Linked DNA regions of Mesorhizobium onobrychidis. The protein of the gene in region 1 interacts with the protein of each later gene in a pairwise test. Links are inferred from orthologs where the notes say so. Each region holds a gene or a part of one and is shown on either strand. Other genes may lie near its edges.

The links.
Region 2: the proteins of IHQ72_RS15580 (region 1) and IHQ72_RS14030 interact in binary tests that used the Escherichia coli proteins (3 or more experiments, as listed by UniProt). The link is inferred for Mesorhizobium onobrychidis from one-to-one orthologs.

Annotation. Positions count from the first base shown.
Region 1 is NZ_CP062229.1:3,127,306-3,135,272, forward strand. The notes cover bases 3,002-5,896. They hold IHQ72_RS15580 (bifunctional alpha/beta hydrolase/class I SAM-dependent methyltransferase), read right to left. Parts: upstream 5,393-5,896; coding sequence 3,611-5,392; downstream 3,002-3,610. Other genes in these bases: IHQ72_RS15575 (phosphatase PAP2/dual specificity phosphatase family protein), read right to left, coding at 3,002-3,608; IHQ72_RS15585 (CDP-alcohol phosphatidyltransferase family protein), read right to left, coding at 5,417-5,896. Also shown: IHQ72_RS15560 (phosphatidate cytidylyltransferase), read right to left, coding at 107-1,039; IHQ72_RS15565 (lysophospholipid acyltransferase family protein), read right to left, coding at 1,052-1,816; IHQ72_RS15570 (hypothetical protein), read right to left, coding at 1,825-2,253; more of IHQ72_RS15575, read right to left, coding at 2,250-3,001; more of IHQ72_RS15585, read right to left, coding at 5,897-6,019; IHQ72_RS15590 (sugar phosphate isomerase/epimerase family protein), read left to right, coding at 6,443-7,432; IHQ72_RS15595 (sugar ABC transporter substrate-binding protein), read left to right, coding at 7,474-7,967.
Region 2 is NZ_CP062229.1:2,814,112-2,819,544, reverse strand. What follows is about bases 29-2,899. They hold IHQ72_RS14030 (DeoR/GlpR family DNA-binding transcription regulator), read right to left. Parts: upstream 1,910-2,899; coding sequence 1,148-1,909; downstream 29-1,147. Other genes in these bases: IHQ72_RS14025 (dipeptide ABC transporter ATP-binding protein), read right to left, coding at 1,958-2,899; IHQ72_RS14035 (Zn-dependent hydrolase), read right to left, coding at 29-1,155. Outside these bases: more of IHQ72_RS14035, read right to left, coding at 1-28; more of IHQ72_RS14025, read right to left, coding at 2,900-3,781; IHQ72_RS14020 (ABC transporter permease), read right to left, coding at 3,778-4,704; IHQ72_RS14015 (ABC transporter permease), read right to left, coding at 4,704-5,433.

The sequences.
Region 1 (7,967 bases):
CTGGAGGAGGCTTAACAGACCTCAGAGCGAAACGGCCAGTCAGATTGCTGAATTAGGTCGATGCATTAATGACTAGGGGGTGCCGGCCCTTGCAGCTGGAGCGCCCTCACACCGTCCAGAAATAGCGCACCGTGTGGAAGAACACCGGGGCGGCGAATACCAGGCTGTCGGCGCGGTCCATCATGCCGCCATGGCCCTCGATCAGATGGCCCCAGTCCTTCACCCCCTGGTCGCGCTTGATGGCGGAGGCGACCAGCCCGCCGAGGAATCCCATCAGGCAGGCGATGAAGGCGACGCCCGCCGCCTGGAGCGGCGAAAACGGCGTCAGGAACGACAGCAGCGCGCCAAGCAGGCTCGACGTCGCCAGCCCGCCGACCAGCCCTTCCCAGGTCTTCGACGGCGAAACCTTCGGCGACATCAGGTGCCTGCCGAACAGCTTGCCGAAAATGTATTGCAGCACGTCGCTGCCTTGCACGGTGATGATCAGGAAAGCGATCAGCAACAGATTGCGGCCTTCGAAGCCGGGCACTTCGAGCGTCAGCAGCGCCGGCACGTGGCTGACGCAGTAGACTGAGATCATGACGGCCCATTGCTGTGCCGAGACACGCTCGAGAAAGCGCTCAGTGTCGCCATGAAGCGCGGTGATCGCCGGCATCAGCAGGAAGCAGTAGACCGGGATGAAAATGGTGAAGAGGCCGTACCAGGCGGTCCACACCAGCCAGTACTGGAACGGGATGACGATGCCGAACATGCCGAGCAGCACCCAATGGTCGCTGCGGCGGCTGTGCGTCAGCGTCACGAATTCGCGCAAGGCGGCAAACGAGATCAGCGCGAACAGGATGGTCATGCCGGAGCGGCCGAAGAAGAAGGCGACGGTGATCGCCACCACCATCACCCACCAGGCGTTGATGCGCTGGTTGAGGTTGACCAGCGTCGAGGACAGCGGCTTCGGCGCGCGCCACGACAGGATGCCGGCGACCAGGCGTGCCGTGGTCAGCACTGCAGCGAGGCCGATAACCAGGATGAGGGTTTCGTGCATTGGCATGTTGTTCTAGTCGTCCCCCCGAGCATCGTGCCGGATATCGGATCCTGCACGATGCTCTAAGCCCTTTTGGTCGCATGATGTTTTCCGGAAAACCGGATTCCACTTTTCCGCATCATGCGTTGGCGGGCGGGGATTCAGCGCCAGCAGTGTTTGGCGGGCGCGGTCGAGAAAGGCGCGGCGTTCTTCATCCGGCGCAATGGCGATCGGCGCGCCGAAGACGACGCGGCAGAGCAGCGGCACCGGCACGAACTGGCCCTTGGGCAGCACCCGCGACATGTTCTCGATCCAGCACGGGATGAGTTCGACGTCGGGCCGTGCCATCGACAGATTGTAGAGGCCGGAGCGGAACGGCAGCAGCGGCTCGTCGGTCATGTTGCGCGTGCCTTCGGGAAAGATGATCAGCGAGTGGCCCTCGTCGAGCACCGACAGCATGATCGAAATCGGATTCTCAGCCTCATCGGTCCACTGCCGGTGGATGAGCACGGAGGACAGCATGTCCTGCGCGATGAACCGGCGCAGCCGCGATTTTCCCCAATAGTCGGCGGCAGCGACGGCATGGGTGCGGGCGCGCTCCTTCTCGCTGAGGCAGGCCGACAGCAGGATGAAGTCGCCATGGCTGGCATGGTTGGCGAAGTAGATGCGCTGCCGATCCGACGGCTGGCTGCCGTTCCAGATCGGCCGCACGCCGGTTACCGCCCAGGCAAGCGCCGACAGGCCGACCGAGGTCACGGTCTGCAGCAGGGTGAAGGTCTTTGTGCCGAGCTTGCTCATCGTCCGGCTCAGAAGGACAAGGCGACGAGGGATGCCGCCACGAACAGGCCGAGCGCGATGCGCTGCTTCATCAGCAGGCGCTGCGTGCCCGCGATGCGCCGGTCGAGCGAGCGGATGCCGGCAGCGGCCGGTTTGACGCGCATGCGCGCCAGCACGTCGTCGACCGAGGCACCGCCGGCGGCCTCGCTGATGTGGCTCGCCATCAGCCAGAACAGCAGTGCGTCGAAGGTAAGCAGGGCCGAGAGGGCGAGGGTGACCACGCCGCTCGCTGCCGCGATCAGCCAGGCCGCCGCCGACAGCATCGTTGTCTGCAGCTGCGCCGCCACGGCAATGACCGGCGCGGCCACCAACGCGGCGAGCACCAGCAGCAGCGGCCACACCGCCTGCGTCATCAAGCTGGCGGCGAAGGCCTCGGCTTTGTCTCGATGGGCACTCATGCCGACTCGTCCGCCGCGATCCGAAGATGCACCGGCCGGCCCGATGCCGCGAGCCGTTTATGCGCCTGCGCCGGCGTTGGCGAGCGGCCGCTGGCAACCAGCCATTCGGCGACGACGCCGGCGCTGCGCTGGAAGCCGAGCGCGCAGCAGACCAGCACCGTGCCGTGGCCGCGGGCCGCCTCGATCGCCGCCACCGCTTGCGCTTGCGCCTCTGGCGATGGCGGCAAAAGGTCGACCATGGCGACAGCCGTCCACCGGCAGGTCACGCCGCGTGGCCGTTCCAACTCGCCGGCAAGGTCGATCACCGTGCCGAAGGCGTCGGCCTCGGCGGCGGTGGGAAAGCGGCCGACGAAGACGCCGTCGGCAATGGCGACATGCGGCGGCAGCTTGCGCGTCCATGCCCATCTATTGATCCTGGCGCCAAGCCGGTAGGGCAGCAGCAAGACACGGCTGGCCAGCGAGACGCTGCCGTCGGCCGTCTTCTGGAACACTTTGGCGCCGGCCCCGGCATAGGCGAAGGCGACGATGGCCAGCGCCAGCGCCGGCCACAACAGGATCAGCCACAGCGCCGAGACGAAGGCGCCGGCAACGGCGCCGGCCAGCACAAGGGCTGTGCCAAGCGCGTAGAACAGCGCCAGCCGCCTGGCCCTGGCGTCGGCGGTTAGCTGAAAGCCGGCGAACGGCAATTCGCCGTCGCGCGGAAACAGCCACAGGGCGAAAAAGCCGAGCAAAGCGCCGGTCGGGATGTCGATGACATGGTGCTGCCAGGTCGTCAGCACCGAGGCGCCGATCAGGAAACACCAGGCATGCCAGACGGTGGCGGCCATGCCTTTGAGCCGACAGCGCCAATGATCCCAGATGATGACCAGCAGCGCGATGTGCAGCGACGGCGCCTGGTTGAACGGCTTGTCGAAGCCGCCGAGCACCGCAAACATGAAGCCTGGCAGGCCTGATGTCTGCGGCCGCATGAAGGTCGCCGTCAGCGGGAACAGGATGAAGCAGGCGACGGCGACGATTTGCGCCGTCAGATAGCGGCCGGCAAGACGGTCGACGCCGCGCTTGGTATCGTTCAAGAGCAGCGACAGGCCGTAGAACAGATTGATCGACCAATAGGGCACGATCGTCCAGGCTATGAACGGGATGCCGCGCTCCCAGGCAAAGACGATGCTGCCGACATCGTCGCGCTGCGACGCCAGCCAGTTGGCGAAGCCGTAGGTCGCGTAGAAGAACGGCGCCAGGAATGCGAGCCACAGGGCCGCCCGCAGCACGATGCCGGCGTACGGCTCGCGTGCAGAGGCGGAAGGGGCAGGGGCAGCGGCAGGGGCAGGGCCAAGGCCAAGGGCAGGCAAGACCATGCTCAGACGCGCCGCGCGACCGAGACGGTGAAGATGCCCCACCGGTCGATGCGCTGGTCGAGCTTCTCGAAGCCGGCCGCCGCCACCAGCTGGTCCATCTCGCCTTGCGTGCGCCGGCGCATCACCCAGGCCTGGCCGCCGCGATGCGAGGTCAGGCTGCGCGCGATCATTTCGAGCTGCGGATGCCAGGGCTGGTTGGTGTAGAGAAGCAGGCTGCCTGGCTGCATCGCCTTGGCCAGCCCGCCGAGCGAGCGGGCGATCATGGCGTTGTCGGCAAACAATTCGTAAAGCCCGGAGACGATGGCGAGGTCCGGCGCCGGCTCCAGCCCGGCAAGCATCTTGGCGTCGAAGGCGTCGGCCTGGTGGAACGAGATGCTGGTCGGCAGGTGCCGTTCGGCGATCAGCTTGCAGCCGAGCGAAACGTTGAGCTCGGAGAAATCCTGCAGCCGCACGCTGGCCGGCGGCTCAGTGCATTTGGCGACGGCGTCGAGCACGTAGCGGCCGTGGCCGGCGGCGATATCGACGATATGGACCGGTCGGCCGGCGGTCTTCAGCGTCTCAGCGGCGCCGCCGATCAGCTCTTCCAGATGCAGCTTGCGCTGGCGAATGCCGCGCCAGCCGATGGCGTCGAGAAAGGTGCGATCGATCACGCGGCCGAGCGGACCGGCGCCCCGCGCCTCGTTCTCATAGACGTAGTCGAGAGTCGAGCCGGAATCGAAGCCGGTGGCAATCCCCGTCTTCATGCCTGACGACAGCCACGCGCCCATGCGGATCGAGGCGCGGCTCATTGCCCAGTAGAGGCCTTTCGGTGACAGCAGGGCGAGCGGCGAGGCGAGCCGGTCGGCCTCGTCGCGTGTGTAGCCAGCGCGGTCGGCCGTGGTCAGGTCGACCGGCTTCTCCGGCGTCGCGAACTGTCTTTCGAGGAACGGCTTGATCAGGTCGAGTGCCTTGCCGCGGTCGCGTTCGCCGAGCGTGTCGTGGAAGAAGCCGGGCAGCACATGCCGCTCCTTGGCCGGGCTGGCGAGATTGACGAAGAACTCGTGCTGCGGTCCATGCCGCACCACCCAGTCGCTGCCGGAGATCAGCAATTGCGTCGGCACGGTGATGGCGCGGGCGTCGGCGACGATACGCGCGGCGTGGTCGTAGAGCTCGACCAGGATGTTGGAGGCGATCGGCCGCGTGATCAGCGGATCGGCCTCGAAGGAGGCGATGCGCTCGGGGTCATGCGTCAGGAACTTGGCCTTGACGTAGGAATTGACGAAGAAGCGGCCCTTGATCTTCTGCCACAGCGCAATGCCTTGCTTGGCGAAGGGCACATAGAGCTTGACCGAAAAGGCCGGCGAGGCCAGCACCAAAGCGCGAATCTGCGGTGCATAATCATGCACCCAGGCGGCGGCGAGCACGGCGCCGAAGGATTGCGCGATCAACGCGATGTCGCGTTGGCCGAACCCGTCTCTGCCGATCTCGCGCACGAAACAATCGATGTCGCGCACAAGTGCTGCAAAGGACGGCGCATAGCCGCGCTCGCCGGCCGAGCGGCCATTGCCGCGCGCGTCCCAGGCGTAGAAGGCATGGCCGGGCATGTCGAGTTCATCGACCAGATGCGCCATGCGGCCGCCATGCTCGTGGCCACGGTGGAACAGCACAACCGCGCCCTTGGCGGGGTTCCCGACCGCGGGCCAATAGCGGTAGAATATCTCGGTGCCGTCATGCGTGCGGAAGGTGCGCTCCTGCGCCACCCGCTGCTCACTTGCGGAAGCGGTAATCGTTGGTTCATGAAGCATGTTGTTCCCCTGGCGACCGGAATTTCAGTCACCGCTCCCGTTAAGCCCGCTGCGTATCCGGTTGATGGCGGTCACCAGCGAGAGTGTAGCCATTGCCGGAAACACAAACGGCGTGATCGCGTCCACCCACAGGCCGCAGGCGATGAGAAAGGCGATGAAGCCGAGCGCCAGCGCCCGGTCGCTCTTGCCGAACGGCCCGGCATAATTGCGCCCCGTGCCCGCCGCGATGCCGAGCACGCCGGCGAATTCCACAAGCACTGCTGTGACGGCAAAGGCGACGACGCCCCAGGCAGGGAAGAGAGCGGCAAAGGCCAGGATCAGCGCCAGGTCGGAAACGACGTCGCAGAGTTCGTTGAGATACATGCCGAGCTTGGAGGCCTGGCCATGTTCCCGCGCAAGCATCCCGTCGATGGCGTTCAGCGCCATGCGCGCAAACAGCACCACCGGCATCAGCAGGAAGACCGCGCGATGGCCGGCAAGGGCCGCGACCACAACGCCGGTGGCAACCGACAGGGCGGCGGCCAGCAGCGTGATCTGGTTGGCGGTGACGCCGGCCCCGGCCAGCCGGTCGGCAAGCGGCCGCAGCTTCGCCTGGAAGGCCGGTTTCAGCGCATAAAGCGTCGGCATGTGCGAACCCCCCGGCCGCGGTGCAACTAACCTCTGCGAGGATGGTCAATTGGCGCGCAAGACGCAAGGGCGACGAGCGGTTGTACATGGTTACGATTAGCAGCGCTGGACGAGGCAACAAGCGACCGCTGTGCGAGCTCGGAATAGAGCGCCTGATATGTGTGGGGACTTTGCTGCAGGTGCGTTGTTACCGTTTTCGCGAAAACGGTAACAACTCCGCTTCGAACTGCGTGGACGCGGGCCGAAAATTACCCGTCGGCAGTCCGCCTTTCCTTCCCGACATACCCCTCCGATGCGCGCACCGCGGCCACCATCATCCGGGTCGAAACAGCCCCCGCCGTTTGGTGGGCATGGTTCACCTTCAAATGAGGACTTTACAAATATTCAAAAATATGTGAAGTTATGTCGACAAAAGGGTCATCTATGACAACCAATCGTTTCGCCACTCGCCTGAATTCCTTTGCCTCGCGGCCACAGGCCGAATGGCCGGATCTCGTCGGCAAGCCGTCCATGCTGCAGATGGCGGCGCGTGCGGCGAAGGTTGCGGGGCTGACCGACCTCGATCTCAACTTTCCCGACCATGTCGATGAAAAACCTGCGGAAATGGCGCGAAAGCTCGGCGATCTCGGGCTTTCCGTCAATGGCTTCGCCATGCGCTACTATTCCAATCCGGCCTTCAAGCTCGGCGCCTTCACCAATCCGGATCCCGCAGTTCGCCGCGAAGCCATCGACCTGACCAAGGCGGGCATCGACGCCGCGCGTGAGGCCGGCACCAATCTGATGACGCTGTGGCTCGGGCAGGATGGCTTCGACTATGCCTTCCAGGCCGATTATGCGGCGCTCTGGCAACACGAGATCGATGGAATTCGTGAAGTTGCAGCGCATGACCCCGATTGCCAGATCAGCCTGGAATACAAGCCCAACGAGCCGCGCTCCTACAGCCTGATGCCTGACGCGGCGACGACATTGCTGGCGATCCGCGAGATCGGACTGCCCAATCTCGGCGTGACGCTTGATTTCGCCCATGTGCTCTATGCCGACGAGCAGCCGGCTTTCGCCGCAGCACTCGTGGCGCGCCACAGCAAGCTGCTCGGCGTGCATCTCAACGACGGCTACGCCAAGCGCGACGACGGCCTGATGGTCGGCGCCGTGCACACGCTGCAGACGATCGAACTGCTCAGGCAGATCCGCCGCGACGGCTATGCCGGCGCCATCTACTTCGACACGTTCCCCGACATGACCGGGCTCGATCCTGTCCACGAATGCGAAGTCAACATCGCCACCGTCAAGCGCATGCTGCGCGTCGTCGAGCGGCTGGAAAAGGACAACCGCCTGTCCACCGCCGTCGACCGTCAGGACGCGGTGGCATCGCAAGCCATCATTCAGGAAGCCATGCTCGGGCCGGACAGCTGACGCCGGCGCCGTCACCGTTTTTCAACAAGGGAGGAAAGACCATGAAATTTCTGCTTGCCACCGCTGCCGCTACCCTGATGGCGCTGTCCATCGGTTCGGCATTTTCGGCGGACCTCGCGCCGCTCAATTCCGACACGGAGAAGGATCGCATCGACTGGTCGCAGCTCGAGGCCAAGTTCGGGGCGTTCCCCAAGCTGCCCGACGGCACCAAGGCAGGCGCCGTCTCCAAGACGCTGACCAACGAATACTGGCGCTCGCTGGGTGAGGGCTACAAGTCGTTCGGCGACCGCGTCGCTGTCCCGGTCGTCTACCAGGCGGCGCAGAGTGAGGGTGACCAGCTCGGCCAGCTCACCATCGCCGAAGGCCTGGTCACGCAAGGCTACAATGTGCTGCTCGTCTCGCCGCAGACCGACTCCAACCTGCAGCCGATCATGGAACAGGCCAAGGCCGCCAACGTGCCGGTGGTCAACGTAAATGACGCGGTCATCCCGCAGGCCGAGCACTATGTCGGCAATGTCCAGCGCGACAATGGCGT
Region 2 (5,433 bases), 310 kb from region 1 along the record:
CGGCACCCCGATGACGATCGCCGGCGTCACCGCCGACATGCTGACGGCGTCGTGCCCACCGATCGTATCGAGCCGCAGCACGGTTTGCCCGAGCGATTTGGCGGTCTGTTCGGCCAGATCGATCAGCCCGGCGTCGAATTCTCCCGCCCGCCTCCGGTCTATGGATCGGACTTCGAATGACACGCGTGCGCGCGCAGCGCAGGCTGCGATCTTCTCCTTCAGTTCCGCTTCGGCCGACGCCAGAAGCTCGGCGCTTCCCGACCGCAGTTCGATGAACATCACCGCCTCTGCCGGCACCACGTTCGGCGAATTCGGATGGACTTCCAACCGCGCCGCCGAGGTGTGCAGATCCTGGCCGGCCTTGTCGGCCATGTCCCTGAGTTCGGCGATCAGAATGGCGGCAGCGAGCAGCGCGTCCTGCCGCTCGGCCATCGGAGTCGGGCCGGTGTGGGCCTGCCGACCGAGATAGGCGAGGCGATATTTGACGGCACCCCAGAAACGAGTGAATGCCCCGATCCGCAGGCCGGCCTTCTCGAGGTGGGCCGAACCCTCGATGTGGATCTCGATCAGGGCGTCCGGCACCACGCCAGCGGCCTTGCCCGCATAGCCAATTTCCGACAGCGCCTCGGCCACCGACACGCCGGAGCCGTCCCGGCGCGCGAGCGCGAAATCCAGGTCGATCTCGCCGGAATTGACGCTGCTGCCAAGCAGGCTCGGCTGGAATCGCGCACCTTCCTCGTTGGTCCAGTTGACGATGACGAAGTTGCATTTCGGAGTGATGCCGGTTTCGGCCACCCGGCGCCGGATCGCCTCTATCGCGCTGCAGGCGGCGATCACCCCATAGGCGCCGTCGAAACGGCCACCATTCGGCTGACTGTCGAGATGCGACCCGCACATGATGCAGGGCGCATCCTTGCCGGCCCAGTTGAGAAATCCGTACATGTTGCCGATCGCGTCGACCTCAAGGCGCAGACCTTCCTGCGCAAACCATGCAGCCAACCAGTCGCGTGCCAGTCCATCCTCGCGGGACAGGGTCAGTCGCATCATCGAGCCGTCCGGACCACCGCCGAAGGCGGAAACCTCATCCATCATCCGATGGAGGGCTTCGGCGTCGATGCCGGGGAAGGCCGACGGGTCCTTGCGAATTTCAAGCATAGAGCACCTTTACCTGTGCCTGATCCATTTGCGCGGCGAAGTCCGCCTTGAGCGGAGCGTCGGTGATCAGGATGTCGACGTCCCGGAATTCGTATGTACAGATGGAGCCCTGCCGGCCGAACTTGCTGCTGTCCGCCAGCATGACGCACTGTTTGGAGTGCTTTCGCAGCGCACGGCGAATGTTCGCCTCGTCCTGTCCGAGGTCCATGAAGCCGAACCTGCTGTCGACGGTTGCAATGCTGACGAAGGCGATGTCGAACAGGTGCCGCGTGACGAGATCGACCGGATCCTGACCCATGAAGGCCCGGTAGCTCGCCCTGACGTCGCCGCCGACCGCCACGAGATTGGGATGTCCGGCATCGGCGAGCAGCGCGACGATGTCGAGCGAGTTGGTGTAGACGGTGATATCAGGCCAGTTCCTCAGATGCTTGGCGAAGGCCAGCGTCGTCGTGCCCGTGTCGACGAAGATCTTGATATGGTCCCTGAGCAGGGTCGCCGCGCATTCGGCGATGCGCGCCTTCTCGCGCGCATTCAGCCGCATCCGGTCGGCGATGGGCTCGTCGGCGTCCGGGCGCGGCTTGACGCCACCGCCATAGATGCATCGCAGGTGCCCCTCGAGTTCCAGTCGCTTCAGGTCGCGACGCACCGTTTCCCGGCTGACATGGAAATGCTCGGCGAGTGCCTGCACCGATACGCGCCCGTGCTTCTCGAGTTCGGCAAGTGCGTGTTGCAAGCGATCTTCAGGATCGCTCATGCGGATTTCGCTTCCATCGGTATGTTCCTCCCCGTTTTTTCTTGTTCATCATGCGGCGGCGCGGGCCCCCTGTCTTTCAACGAGGAAGCAGGCCGCCAACTCGCGGTGATTTCGCGCCGTCAGCGTCGGGCTCTCGGCATGGCACCTGTCGAAGGCATGCGGACAGCGGCTGGCGAAACTGCAACCCGGCGGCAGGTCGATCGGGCTCGGCGGCTCGCCTTCGAGCAGGCAGTCCTCCGGCTTGTAGCGGCGCTCCTCCAGTGTCGGAACCGCGCTCAACAGCGCCTTCGTGTACGGATGCCCGGGATCGAAGAAAAGACGCTCATTGTGGGCGATCTCGACCACCTCGCCGAGATACATCACGGCAACCCGGTTGCAGACGCGGCGGACCATTGCAAGGTCATGCGAAATGAACACGTAGGTCAGGCCGTGCTGGGCCTGCAGTTTTTCGAACAGTGCCAGCAAGCGGAACTGCTCGGTCTGATCAAGCGACGACAGCGTCTCGTCCATGATGAGCACTTTTGGCTCGAGCACCATGGCGCGGGCGACATTGACGCGTTGGCGTTGGCCGGCGCTGAGCCCAAGCGGCAACTCATCGTAGAGGTTCGCGGGAAGCTCGACCTCGGCCATGACCGCCAGGACGCGTTCGCGTATCTCCTTCGCATTGCGCATGCCGTGCACACGCAGCGGATCCTCCAGGATCGCGCCGATCGATGTCCGCGGCGGCAGCGAGTTGAACGGATCCTGCAGCACCAGCTGAAAATCGCGCCGGAACTTCAGCAGCGTCTTGCCCCTCAGTTTCGAGAGATCCTGGCCATCGCAGATGACGCTGCCGCTGTCCGGAAACTCCAGGCGGCTGAGAAGCCGCATCAGGGTGGACTTGCCGCAGCCGGACTCGCCGACCACGCCGAAATTCTCACCCGGCATGACGTCGAAGGTGACGTTGCGCACGGCGCGGACCTCGCTGTGGGCCGCGAAGGTTCCCCGTCTGCGGACACGGTAGGTGCGGGTAGCGTCACGTATGCTGATCGTTGGCCTGGCCGCGTTCGGTGTACGTGGAACCGCGACCGCTTCGCTCGTCCAGATTTTCGGTATCTGGCTGATCAACTGCAGCGTATAGGGATGCTGCGGCGCGTCGATGAGCCGCTGCGGGGTGTTGCGCTCAACGATCCTGCCTTCGGACAGCACCAGAACCTGATCGGCTGCTTCCTTGACCATCGGCAGCGAAGAGGAAACGAACACCACCGCGGTGTCGAAACGCTCCGTCAACTCGCGCATCAGACGCAGGACCTGCGCCGCGACTGTCACGTCGAGCGGCTGGGTGACGTTGTCGGCAACGAGGAAAGCAGGATTGCTGATCAAAGCGTCGACGATCAGTGCGCGCTGCATCATGCCGCCGCTGAATTGCGAGGGGTACTCGTCGAAACGCAATCGTGGCGAGGGAATGCGTACCGCTCCAAGAAGGTCGATGACCCGCTTGCGGGCCTCCGAGGAATCGATGCCGGGCACTACGGCGCTGAGCTTCTCGACGATCTGGCGGCCGACCGGCAAAGTGGGATCCAGCGCTCCCATGGGATTGGCACCGACATAGGCGATCTCCCTGCGCAGCAGGCGCATCCGTCCGTCGGCCAGGTCGAGGATGTTCTGCGACTTGTACTCGACCGAGCCGGACGAGATGCGCAGCGGCGGGTCGATCCAGTTGACCAGGGCTCGTGCCAGAACGGTCTTGCCCGAACCGCTGGCCCCGATGATGCCGACGATTTCACGCGGGGCGAGATCGAAACTCACATCGGAGACGACCGGCCGGGCGCCCGCGCCCGTACCCACTTCCACGCCGAGATTTTTAACCGACAGGACCGGGCTGCTGTTCACGACACGCCTCCGTAGATCCGGTTGCGGGCCCGCTCGAGCGAGGCGCCCATGAGGTTGATGCTGGTCAGGGTAAGGCACAGGAACACCCCCGGCATGGTGGCGATCCACCATGCATTGAGCAGGTATTTCCTGCCATCGGCGATGATGTTGCCGAAGGTCGGCGTCGGAGGCTGCACGCCGAGGCCGATGAAGCCGAGGATCGACTCGAAGATCATCATGCGCGCTACGTCGAGCACCGACACGAAGATGATCGGCGGCAGCACCAGCGGCGCGAGCAGCCAGATCATGATGCGAAAATCCGAAGCGCCGCTGACCTGGGCGGCACGCACATATTCGCTCTTGCGTTCGGTCATCACGACGCTGCGCGTGACGCGGGCATAGACCGGCCAGCTCGAAAGGCCGAGGACCAGGATGATCGCCGGAATCGTCGGCCGCGATACCCCCAGAACGGTGATCGCGAGGATGATCATTGGGATGGAGAGCTGCGCGTCGGTGATCCGCATGATCACCATGTCGATCCTGCCGCCATAGTAGCCGGCGAGCGTGCCGAGCGAGCAGCCGATGATCAGCATCACCACCACGGTGGACAGGCCGATCAGCAGGGAATAGCGCAATCCCACCAGACTGCGCACGAGCATGTCGCGACCGATCTGATCGGTGCCGAGCGGTGCAGCCCAGTTCCATTTGTCGCCAAGGAAGGGCGGCGCCTGCAAACGGCCGGCGACGTTCATCTTGGTGGGGTCGATGCCGCTCAAGGCCGGGTAGAGCAGCGCCGCGAGACCCAGTACGGCGAAGATCACGAGGCCGACCCGGAACTCGTTCGACGCGAGCGCCGCCTTCCATATCCGCCGGGACAGCGAAGCGCCGCGCTGCGCTTCCGGCGCCGTCGCTTTCAGTCTCAGGCTGGTTTCTACGACGTTCATCAGTATTCCAGTCTCGGATCGATCAGGGTCGCGATCAGATCGACCGCGATGTTGATCAGGACGAAGATGGCGCTGGTGACGATCGCGATGCCCTGAATCAGCGGAAAGTCGCGCTGCAGCACGGCGTTGATGGTCAGAAGGCCCAGTCCGGGATAGTCGAAGATGAATTCGATGACGAGCACGCCGCCGAGCAGGCCGCTGATCTGGATGCCGAGGAGATTGAGCAGCGGAACCGAGGCGTTGCGCAGCGCATGCGCGAAGATGATCCGACGCTGGCTGAGCCCGCGCACGCGGCCGACTGCAATGAACGGCATCATCATTGCCGAGGAAATCGAGCCGGTCAGCGTCCGGATAAGAACCGGCGAAAGTTCGACAGCCAGCACGATTGCCGGCAGGATAGTGTAGGCAAAGCCCTTGTAGCCGATCGCCGGCAGCCAGCCGAGCTTCACGGACAGCAGCAGCGCAAGCACGATGCCGAGCCAAAAACCCGGCAGGGGTATAAAGATCGACGACACGTAAAAAGCGACCCTGTCCGGCCATCGTCCAGGAGACAATCCGGCCGGGATGCCGACCAGGAACGAAAAGAGCATCGCGAACACGATCGCCAGAAAGGCGAGTTGCAGCGTCATCGGCAGGGTCTCGCCGATAAGGGTGAGCACGTCGGCGCGCTCGCCGCGCGTGGCATCCCCGAAACTAGATCCGCCGGTCGAAGCGCCGCTGGCCGGCCGA